Regions from separate parts of the Streptomyces sp. NBC_00271 genome, predicted to be linked through region 1. Evidence: riboswitches for the same ligand, from Rfam matches in the RefSeq annotation. Region 1 holds a riboswitch; the other holds the start of a gene.
The links. Region 1 has a riboswitch for thiamine pyrophosphate ahead of OG798_RS44750 (purine-cytosine permease family protein). Riboswitches for the same ligand answer to the same signal wherever they lie in the genome.

Region 1 (5,016 bases):
ACTCTCCATGATTCCGACGATAACAGAATCCTGTTACCGATGAGAATTTCCAGTGATACCGTCATTGCGTTGTCGATGGAAACAGAGATGAGGTTGTCATGATCATCGTCACCGGAGCCAACGGCGGACTCGGTCGGCTTGTCACCGAGCGGCTGCTGGAGCGCGTCCCCGCCGAGCGGATCGGCGTCAGTGTGCGCGACCCGGAGAAGGCCCGAGAGCTCGAAGACCGGGGCGTGCGCGTCCGTCAGGGCGACTTCGGCGACCCCGCGAGCCTGGCGGACGCCTTCGAGGGCGCCCGGCAGGTCCTCGTCGTGTCGACGGACAGCACCGGCGCGGACGCCGTGCACCACCACCGCACCGCCGTCGAGGCCGCCGCGGCAGCCGGAGCCAAGCGCATCCTCTACACCAGCCACATGGGCTCGAACCCGTCCTCGCCCTTCGCTCCGATGCGCGACCACGCCGCGACCGAGGCGGCCCTCCGGGAGTCCGGGGTCCCCTTCACCTCACTGCGCAACGGCTTCTACGCCTCCTCAGCCGCGATGCTGCTGGGCCACGCGCTCGAGACGGGCGAACTGGCCGCGCCGAAGGACGGACCGGTCGCCTGGACGGCCCACGCCGACCTCGCCGAGGCGGCGGCGCTCGCGCTCACCGGCGAGGGCCTCGACGGGACGACACCGGCGCTCACCGGCCCCGAGGCGCTCGACCTGGCCGACATCGCGGCGATCGCCACGCGGCTCACGGGCCGCGAAGTCCGCCGGGTGGTCGTCTCCGACGCCGACTACCGCGCGAGCCTGCTCGCCCGCGGTCTGCCCGAGGCCGGCGCCGACCTGCTCCTCGGCCTGTTCGCCGCGAGCCGACAGGGACAGTTCACGCCGGTCGACCCCACGCTGGGCCGCCTGCTCGGCCGACCCACCACGCCCCTGGCGGACTTCCTGAAGACAACGATCACGCCGACCGGCTGACGTCCGGGTTCCCCTTCGGTCGCCGCGGACGACGGCCTCGTCCGCCATGCCGACGGATCCGCGGCGTTCAGGCGCGCGTCCGCCAGCCGTGGTCGACCGGTCCGAGGCCCGCGCCCAGGGCGAATCCCGCGGCGATCGCGCCGGTGACGTACTCCTTCGCCAGCCGCACCGCCTCCGGCACCGCCCGCCCCTGCGCCAGCCCCACCGCGATGGCCGAGGCCAGGGTGCAACCGGTGCCGTGCGTATGGCGGTTGTCGTGGCGCGGGGCCCGGAACCAGTGTTGTTCGGTGCCGTCGGTCAGCAGGTCGACGGCCTCGCCGGGCAGGTGGCCGCCCTTCACCAGGACCCAGAGGGGCCCGTACGACAGCAGCTGTTCCGCGGCCCGGCACATGTCACGCTCCCCGGTGGCCTTGATCCCGGTCAGCTCGGCGGTCTCGTCGAGATTCGGGGTGGCCACCGTCGCCAGCGGCAGCAGGGCGGTCCGTACGGCGTCCAGCGCGTCGTCCGCCAGCAGGCGGTCGCCGTGCTTGGAGACGCTCACCGGGTCCACCACCACGGGCGCGCCGACGTCCGAGAGCAGTTCGGCGACGGTCTCGACGAGCAGGGGCGAGGCGAGCATGCCGGTCTTCACGGCCTGCACACCGATGTCGTCCACGACGCTGCGGTACTGGGCGCGCACCGCCTCGGCGGGAAGCTCCCAGGCTCCCTGTACGCCGAGGGAGTTCTGCGCGGTGACGGCGGTGAGCACGCTCATCCCGTGCGCGCCCAGCGCGAGCATGGTCTTCAGGTCGGCCTGGATGCCGGCGCCGCCCCCGGAGTCCGATCCGGCGATGGTCAGGACACGGGGCGGGGTGGTCGGCGTGTTCGCGGACATGGTGGGTGTCACTCCGTACGAAGGGGGTGAGAGGGGGGGCGGGGTCAGCGGCGCAGGCGCAGCGGGGCGTAGACCAGCAGGGCCGCGAGGAACGCCACGCCGTAGGCGGTGTCGGCGCCGTGCAGGGCGTGCGCGACCGGGCCGACGTACAGGCTGGTGCTCATGAACGGCACCGCGGCGGCGAACGCGGCGGCGAACGCCACGAGCGCGGGCCACCACGGATACGGGCGGGCGCTCTCGGCGGCCAGGTCGACGGGTGCGCCGCCGCGGGCCCTGGCCCGGGCGAGCCAGTCGACGGCGACGATCGCGACGAACCCGGGAATCCAGTAGCCGACGAACAGCAGGACGTTCTGGAAGCGGGCCGTGGTGTCGGCGGCGTGCATCCACAGCACGAGCGGGAAGCCGAGGACGGCGGCCAGCGCGGCGGCGGCCGGGCGCGGCAGCCGTACGCCCATGGTCTGCAGGGCGAGCGAGCCGCTGTAGTCGTTCATGGCGTTGCTGCTCAGCGCGGCGAGCGCCACGGCGAGCAGGCCGAACGCGCCGAGGGCGCCGCCGCCGAGCAGGGTGTCGACGCCGCGGGCGGTCTGGTCGGTGAAGACGGCCGCGCCCCACAGTCCGAGGGCCTGGACGGCCACGAAGGACACGCTGATGCCCGCCAGGGTGTACCAGAACATGCGCGGGCGGGATGCCGTGCGCGGCAGATAGCGGCTGAAGTCGCTCGCGTACGGCGCCCACGACAGCGCGAGGCTGAGCGCGATCGTGCAGGTCAGGACGAAGGCCCCGGCCCGGTCGGCGCCGTGCGCGGTGGCGGCGGGGGTGGTGTGGGCACCGCTCAGGAGTTTCACGGTCAGGGCCACGAACGCGGCGGCGAGAGCGAAGGTCATCACGGTCTGGAGCCGGTGGATCACCTCGTAGCCGAGGACGCCGAGCGCCCCCTGCGCCGCCATCATGACGAGCACGCCCAGCCAGAACGGCCAGCCGCACAGCTGGGCCAGCGCGTCCCCGCCGAAGAGGCCGATCAGCGCGTCCCAGGCGATGGACGACAGCCACTGCAGGGCCCCGGGGACGACCACGGCCCGGCCGAACGCGAGGCGGGCGAGCGGCAGCTGTCCGGCGCCGGTCTGGCTCCCCCAGGTGCCGAGGTACGCGGTCGGTACCGCCCCCAGGAGGGTGCCCAGCACGACGGCGACGAGCGCGGTGGAGAAGTCCAGGCCGAGCGCGATGCCGACGGTGCCGGTGAACACGCCGGTCATGGTCAGGTTGGGGGCGAACCACACGGTGAACAGGCGGCCGGGGCCGCCGTAGCGGTGGTCCTCCGGGACCGGGGCGATTCCGCGCGCCTCGACGTGCAGATCCCCCGGGGCGGTGGGCATCCGCCCGTCGAATACGCCCTGCGGGCCTCCGACGGCCACCTCACCGCGAGCGTTACGGGCATACGGCAACGACATGAGACATCCCTCCGCCAGTCCTAACTGGTTCAGGTTCGACGGGTGTGATCTCAGCCCTCGTGCGGGGCACCCCGTGTCCGGTTCGGCGGTCAGGATAGCCCGGCGGGCGCGGTCTGCCCCAGGGGGAGGGGTCCGCGCGGGACCGTACGGGCCCGTGGCTACGCGTGGACGCTCGGCTCCCTGCCCTCGTACGCCGCCGTCAGCAGCGCCAGTACACCGTCCACGGTGACCTCGCGCGGGTTCGGGTACGGCTGCCCGGCGGCCTGCTCGGCGGCCACCGCCAGGTCGGTCTCCTTGAGGCCGAGTTCGGCGAGGCTCCGGGGGGCGCCGAGGCTTGCGGCCAGGGCCCACAGGGCATGGGGGACGTCGTCGGCGCCGCCCAGGGCGCGCGAGAGCGCCGCGACGGCCCGGGGTGCGGCGGGCGCGTTGTAGGCGAGGGCGTACGGGAGGACCACCGTGTGCGTCTCGGCGTGCGGCAGGCCGAAGGTCCCGCCGAGGACGTGGCACAGCTTGTGGTGCAGGCCCATGGTGGTGGCGCCCAGACAGGCGCCGCAGAGCCAGGCACCGTACAGGGCCCGGCCTCGCGCGTCGAGGTCGCCGGGGGCTGCGGCCACCAGCGGTAGGGCCCGCGTCATCGCCCGTACGCCCTCCTCGGCCATGAGCGAGACGAGGGGCGAGGCGTCGGGCGCGTAGAGGGCCTCGACGGCGTGGGCGAGCGCGTTGACGCCGCTGGTGACGGTGAGGGGGACGGGGAGCGAGAGGGTGAGTTCGGGGTCGTAGACGACGCTGCGGGGCTGGACGGCGGGGTCGCGTCCGGTGCGCTTGGCGCCGTGCTCGGTGAGTCCCCAGACCGGGGTCATCTCGGAGCCGGAGTAGGTGGAGGGCACGGCGATCAGGGGCAGGCCGGTGCGCAGCGCGATCGCCTTGCCCAGGCCGATCGCCGAGCCGCCGCCGACGGCGACGCACCCGTCGGCGCCGGCCGCGCGCGCCGCCTCGACGGCCCGGTCGGCCAGCTCGACGGGTACGTGCATCCGGGCCTCGGCGTGCAGCCCCGCGCAGGCCTCGCCCAGGGCGTCCGCGACCGCGCGTGCCGTGCCCTCGCCCCTGCTGCCGCAGACCACCAGCACCCTGCGCAGCCCGAGCCTGGCGGCCTCGTCGGGGGTCGCGGAGACGGCGGCGCCGGGCCGGAAGACGATCCGCGCGGGCTGGGTCTCGTACGAGAAGTCGAGCGGGGTGTTCCTGTCGGTCATGGTGCTCATTCCGGTTCGAGTACGAGGTCGAAGCGGGCGTGGCGGAAGGGGTTCGGGACGCCGAACTCCCGCGCCAGGGACGGGTCGTCGGTCTCCGTGAAGTCCTGTACCAGGCTCTTCTTGACCGCGAACACCGCGTCGGAGTCCAGGTAGTCGCTGCCCGCGACGAAGATGTGCGTGGTGACCGGGGCGTGGCCCTCGGCCGAGGCGATGAAGTGGATGTGGGCGGGGCGGTAGGGGTGCCGGGCCGTGGCGCGCAGCAGTTCGCCGATCGGCCCGTCGGTGGGGATCGGGTACGGGCTCGGTACGCAGGTGCGGAACCAGAAGCGGCCCTCGGCGTCGGTCGTGAACAGTCCCCGCCCGTTGCCGGCCGGCTGGACGTCCGGCTGCTGTACGTCGTAGTAGCCCTCGGAGTCGGCCTGCCACACGTCGAGGACCGCGCCCGGCAGCGGGGTGCCGCCCTTGCCCAGTACCCGGCCGCT
Region 2 (5,016 bases), 6.1 Mb from region 1:
GGCGAGCATGTCACGCACGGTGCGTGCGCGATCAGTCCTGGTGGAAGCAGATCCGAGGGCCATACCCGCAGGTTAGTCAGGGGGCGGCGGTCTCCCAACCGAACCGACGTCAATTGTCTGTTTTGTCGACTTCTTGTCCACCCCTCGGACACCTGCTGGGACAACCGGTCCGATTGTTGATCGGACCATCGACGCGTCGGGGCACGGCCTGTGCCTGACGCAGCCGCCCCTTACGCCTGACGCAGCCGCTTCGCGAATTCCGCCGCCGCCGCGCCGGGATCCGCCGCCTCGGTGATCGCCCGCACGACGACGACACGGCGGGCGCCCGCCTCCAGGACCTCGTCGAGGTTGCCGAGGTCGATGCCGCCGATGGCGAACCAGGGGCGGTCGGTGGCGAGGGAGGCCGTGTGACGGACCAGGCCGAGGCCCGGGGCGTGGCGGCCGGGCTTGGTGGGGGTGGGCCAGCAGGGGCCGGTGCAGAAGTAGTCCACGCCGTCCTGGACGGCGGCTGCCGCGGCCTCGGACTCGGCGTGCGTGGAGCGGCCGATCAGGACCTCGTCGCCGAGGATCGCGCGGGCGGCGGGGACCGGGAGGTCGCCCTGGCCCAGGTGGAGTACGTCGGCGCGGATGGCGTGGGCGACGTCCGCCCGGTCGTTGACCGCGAGGAGCTTGCCGTGGCGGGCGCAGGCGTCCGCGAAGACCTGGAGGTGCTCCAGTTCCTCGGCGGCCTCCATGCCCTTGTCGCGCAGCTGCACGATGTCGACACCGCCGGTCAGGACCGCGTCCAGGAAGTCGGCGAGGTCGCCCTGGCGCTTGCGGGCGTCCGTGCAGAGGTAGACGCGGGCGTCGGCGAGGCGGGTGCGGGCGGCGTTCTCGGGCATGCGTGTGTCCCCCGTGGTGCGGGTGCGTACGGATGTCGTACGCACCCTACGGACGTGGTGCGGTGCGTACGGACCGCGGCGGCCGGGGTGGTCCGGGGCCGGCCGTGGTCCGTACGCCGGACGGTCGTTCGAATCAGACGGCGAGCGCCTGGGCGCGGCGCTTCACCTCCGTGCCGCGATTCTCGCTCAGAGCCTGCGCGGGGGTGCCGGGCAGGCTCGGGTCGGGGGTGAAGAGCCACTCGAGCATCTCTTCGTCGGAGAAGCCGTCGTCCCGCAGGAGCGTCAAGGTGCCGGTCAGGCCCTTGACGACCTTCTGCTCGTTCCCGTCGATGAAGGCGGCGGGGACGTGCAGCGCGCGGTTCTCACCACGGCGTACGGCGATCAGCTGGCCCTCCTTGACCAACTGCCGGACGCGGGTCACCTCGACGCCGAGCTGTTCGGCGATGTCGGGGAGGGTGAGCCAGGCGGGGACGAGAGCATCGATCTTTGCGTCAATCTCGGTCACGGGACAAGCCTGCCATCCCGGACTGACACTCGGTACCCGGGCGCCCCCCGGACCGCCGCCGTCCGGGCGACGGAAACCGGGGGGTCATGCCGTGGCGTCCTTCAGGGGGCGGGACGGGTCGGCCAGGACGTCCGGGTTCATGGGCATGCCCGCCTCGATCAGGCGGCGGCCCTGGGCCAGGTCACGGGGACGCCCCACGGCCAGCAGGGCGACGAGGCGGCTCTCGCGGAGCCAGCACACCGTCCAGGCCGCGCCCGACGGGTCGCCCCGCCAGACGGTCGTATCGGCGGGGGCGTGATGGCCGACGTACTGGACGAAGCGGCCGAACTGCTCGGACCAGAAGTACGGGACCGGGTCGTACGCCGCCGGGGCCTCGCCGATGATGTTCGCCGCGACCGTGCGCGGCGCCTGGAGGGCGTTGTCCCAGTGGTGGACGAGGAGGCGCTCCTCGTAGCGGCCCGACGGGAAGGAGGCGCAGTCGCCGACCGCGTAGATGTCCGGGACGGAGGTGCGCAGGTGGTTGTCGGCGACCACTTCGCGGTGGGCGCCGAGCTCGATGCCGGAGCCGGCCAGCCAGGCGGTGGCGGGGCGCGCGCCGATGCCGACGACCACGGCGCCCGCCGGCACCCGCGTGCCGTCGTCGAGGACCACCGCGCCGGGCTCGACGCGCTCCACGCGCGCGTGGGTGCGCAGCGACGCGCCGCTGTCCGCGTACCAGCCGGTCATCGGCGCGGCCACCTCCGCGGGCAGCGCGCCGGCCAGTGGCCGGTCGGCGGCCTCGACCACCGTGACCGCGCACCCGGCCTCACGTGCCGCCGTCGCGAACTCCGCACCGATCCAGCCCGCCCCGACGACCACGATGTCGTGCTGCTGGGCGAGCACGGGGCGCAGCCGCTCGGCGTCGTCCAGGGTCCGCAGCAGATGGACGCCGGGGACGCCCTCCGAGCCCGGCAGCTGAATCGGTTCCGCGCCGGTCGCGAGGACCAGGACGTCGTAGGGCACCGGTCCCGCCTCGGTGTCCAGCTCGTGGTCCGCGGGGCGCAGGCCCAGCGCCTCGCAGCCGAGCCGCAGTTCGATGTCCAGCGCCTCGAAGTCGATGTCGAAGGCGGAGCCCTCGGCCTTGCCGAGCAGCACCGCCTTGGACAGGGGTGGCCGGTCGTACGGCTGGTGCGGCTCGGCGCCGATCAGCGTCACATCCCCGGTGAATCCCTGTTCCCGCAGGGCGACCGCCGTCTGTACGCCGGCCATGCCCGCGCCCACGATGACGACCCGCCGTGCCGCACGCCCCTGCGCCCGCACCTGTGCCCGCGTCTGCTCGCTCACCTGATCACCATAGACAACTGACAATCTGTCAGTCAGGGGACGTGCGCAGTGACCTGTTCCACAACGCTCGTACCGCTCCCGTCCTGGGACTCCCACTCCCAGGTCTCCTCCAGGCGCAACCGTCCGTCGGGCAGCTCCACGACCACGGACACGCAGTGGCCCGACGAGGTGCTGCCGTCGTGCTTCAGCTGCACGTACCGGAAGTCGAGGCGGTCGCCCTCCCGCGTCCCCACGAGGTGACCGCGTACGACGTCCCCGCCCGCGTACTCGGCCCAGATCTCGCCGTCCTTCTCGTGGTACGTGAACCGGGTGCGCGTGCCGACCTGCCCGGGGGCCTGGTCGGCGACCGGGGCGAGGACGAGGCCGTCGAGCGTACGGGCCATGGACGGAGGCTCCCTTACTGAGACATACGGCAGCGGGCTAGGGTGGCCAATGTGCTGCATCTCCCGGGGGCGACCCCCGGACACCCGGCACAAAAGACTACTCGCGGGAGCCTGGACGCACCGGGCTGAGAGGGAGGCTGGCGGCCTCCGACCGTACGAACCTGATCCGGGTCATGCCGGCGAAGGGAGGGGCTGGACACCTATGTCGCCTACGCGTACACCTGCACGTTCCTCGGATGCGCCGGCATCGGACGCACGTGCGTCGGACGTCCTCGTCATCGGGGGCGGGATCATCGGTCTGGTGACCGCCTGGCGGGCCGCGCAGCGCGGGTTCACCGTCGCGGTCGTGGACCCCGAGCCGGGCGGCGGGGCGGCGCGGGTGGCCGCCGGGATGCTCGCCGCCGTCACCGAGCTGCACTACGGCGAGCAGACCCTGCTGGGCCTGAACCTCGCCTCCGCGCGCCGCTATCCCGACTTCGCCGCCGAACTCACCGAGGCGAGCGGCCAGGACCTCGGCTACCGCCGGTGCGGCACGCTGGCCGTCGCGCTGGACGCCGACGACCGGGCTCACCTGCGCGAACTGCACGCCTTGCAACACCGCTCGGGGCTCGAATCGGAGTGGCTCAGCGGCCGGGAGTGCCGCCGTCTGGAGCCCATGCTCGCGCCGGGCGTGCGCGGCGGGCTGCGGGTCGACGGCGACCACCAGATCGACCCGCGCCGGCTCGCGAAGGCCCTGGTCACGGCGTGCGAGCGGGCCGGAGTGGAGTTCCACCGGACGTGGGCGGAGCGCTTGACCGTCGTACGGGACCGGGCCACCGGGGTCGTCACGACGGGCGGTGAACAGCTGGCGGCGGGGCAGGTGGTGCTCGCCGCCGGGAGCCTCAGCGGGAAGCTCCCGGGCGTGCCCGCCGACGTACTGCCGCCCGTACGGCCCGTGAAGGGTCAGGTGCTGCGGCTGACCGTGCCGAAGCGGTACGCACCGTTCCTGAGCCGGACCGTGCGGGCCGTGGTCCGCGGCAGCCAGGTCTATCTGGTGCCGCGGGAGAACGGTGAGCTCGTCGTGGGCGCCACCAGCGAGGAGCTGGGCTGGGACACCACGGTGACCGCGGGCGGGGTCTACGAGCTGCTGCGCGACGCCCACGAGCTGGTGCCCGGGATCACCGAGCTGCCGCTCACCGAGACGCGCGCGGGCCTGCGGCCCGGGTCGCCCGACAACGCGCCGCTGCTCGGCCCGACCGCGCTCGACGGGCTGCTGCTGGCCACCGGGCACTACCGCAACGGCGTCCTGCTCACGCCCGTCACCGGGGACGCCATGGCGCACGTCCTGACCACCGGCGAGCTCCCGGAAGTGGCCCGCCCCTTCACCCCCGGGCGCTTCAGCACCGCACTCACGGAGCAGACCGTATGAACATCTTCGTCAACGGAGAGCGACGGCTCGTCGCCGCCGACACGGCCCTCGACACGCTCGTCGCCACCCTCACCGTCGCGCCCTCCGGCGTCGCCGCCGCGCTCAACGAAACCGTCGTCCCGCGCACGCAGTGGTCGTCCACGGCCCTGTCCGAGGGAGACCGCGTCGAAGTCCTCACCGCAGTCCAAGGAGGCTGAACCATGGCCGACGATCCGTTTGTCCTCGGAGGTACGTCCTTCTCGTCCCGGCTGATCATGGGTACGGGGGGTGCGCCCAGCCTCGACGTCCTGGAGCGGTCGCTCGTGGCGTCCGGCACGGAGCTGACGACGGTCGCGATGCGGCGGGTGAATCCCGCGGCGCACGGCTCGGTGCTGTCCGTGCTCGACAAGCTGGGCATCCGGGTGCTGCCGAACACGGCGGGGTGTTTCACCGCGGGCGAGGCCGTGCTGACCGCGCGGCTCGCGCGGGAGGCGCTCGGTACGGAGCTGATCAAGCTGGAGGTCATCGCCGACGAGC

Region 2: linked by a shared signal. The riboswitch ahead of thiO (glycine oxidase ThiO) and the one ahead of OG798_RS44750 (purine-cytosine permease family protein) in region 1 are both predicted to bind thiamine pyrophosphate.

What each region holds. Positions count from the first base shown of each region.
Region 1 is NZ_CP108070.1:9,830,399-9,835,414, reverse strand. Features, by position in the region: gene OG798_RS44765 (TetR/AcrR family transcriptional regulator) at 1-9, opposite strand, end outside; gene OG798_RS44760 (NAD(P)H-binding protein) at 99-962, shown strand; gene thiD (bifunctional hydroxymethylpyrimidine kinase/phosphomethylpyrimidine kinase) at 1,030-1,836, opposite strand; gene OG798_RS44750 (purine-cytosine permease family protein) at 1,881-3,284, opposite strand; TPP riboswitch at 3,274-3,368, opposite strand; gene OG798_RS44745 (maleylacetate reductase) at 3,443-4,534, opposite strand; gene OG798_RS44740 (intradiol ring-cleavage dioxygenase) at 4,540-5,016, opposite strand, start outside.
Region 2 is NZ_CP108070.1:3,778,933-3,783,948, forward strand. Features, by position in the region: gene metF (methylenetetrahydrofolate reductase [NAD(P)H]) at 1-63, opposite strand, end outside; gene thiE (thiamine phosphate synthase) at 231-881, opposite strand; gene OG798_RS17600 (Rv2175c family DNA-binding protein) at 1,015-1,386, opposite strand; gene OG798_RS17605 (NAD(P)/FAD-dependent oxidoreductase) at 1,471-2,709, opposite strand; gene OG798_RS17610 (hypothetical protein) at 2,742-3,092, opposite strand; TPP riboswitch at 3,186-3,297, shown strand; gene thiO (glycine oxidase ThiO) at 3,295-4,500, shown strand; gene thiS (sulfur carrier protein ThiS) at 4,497-4,697, shown strand; gene OG798_RS17625 (thiazole synthase) at 4,701-5,016, shown strand, end outside.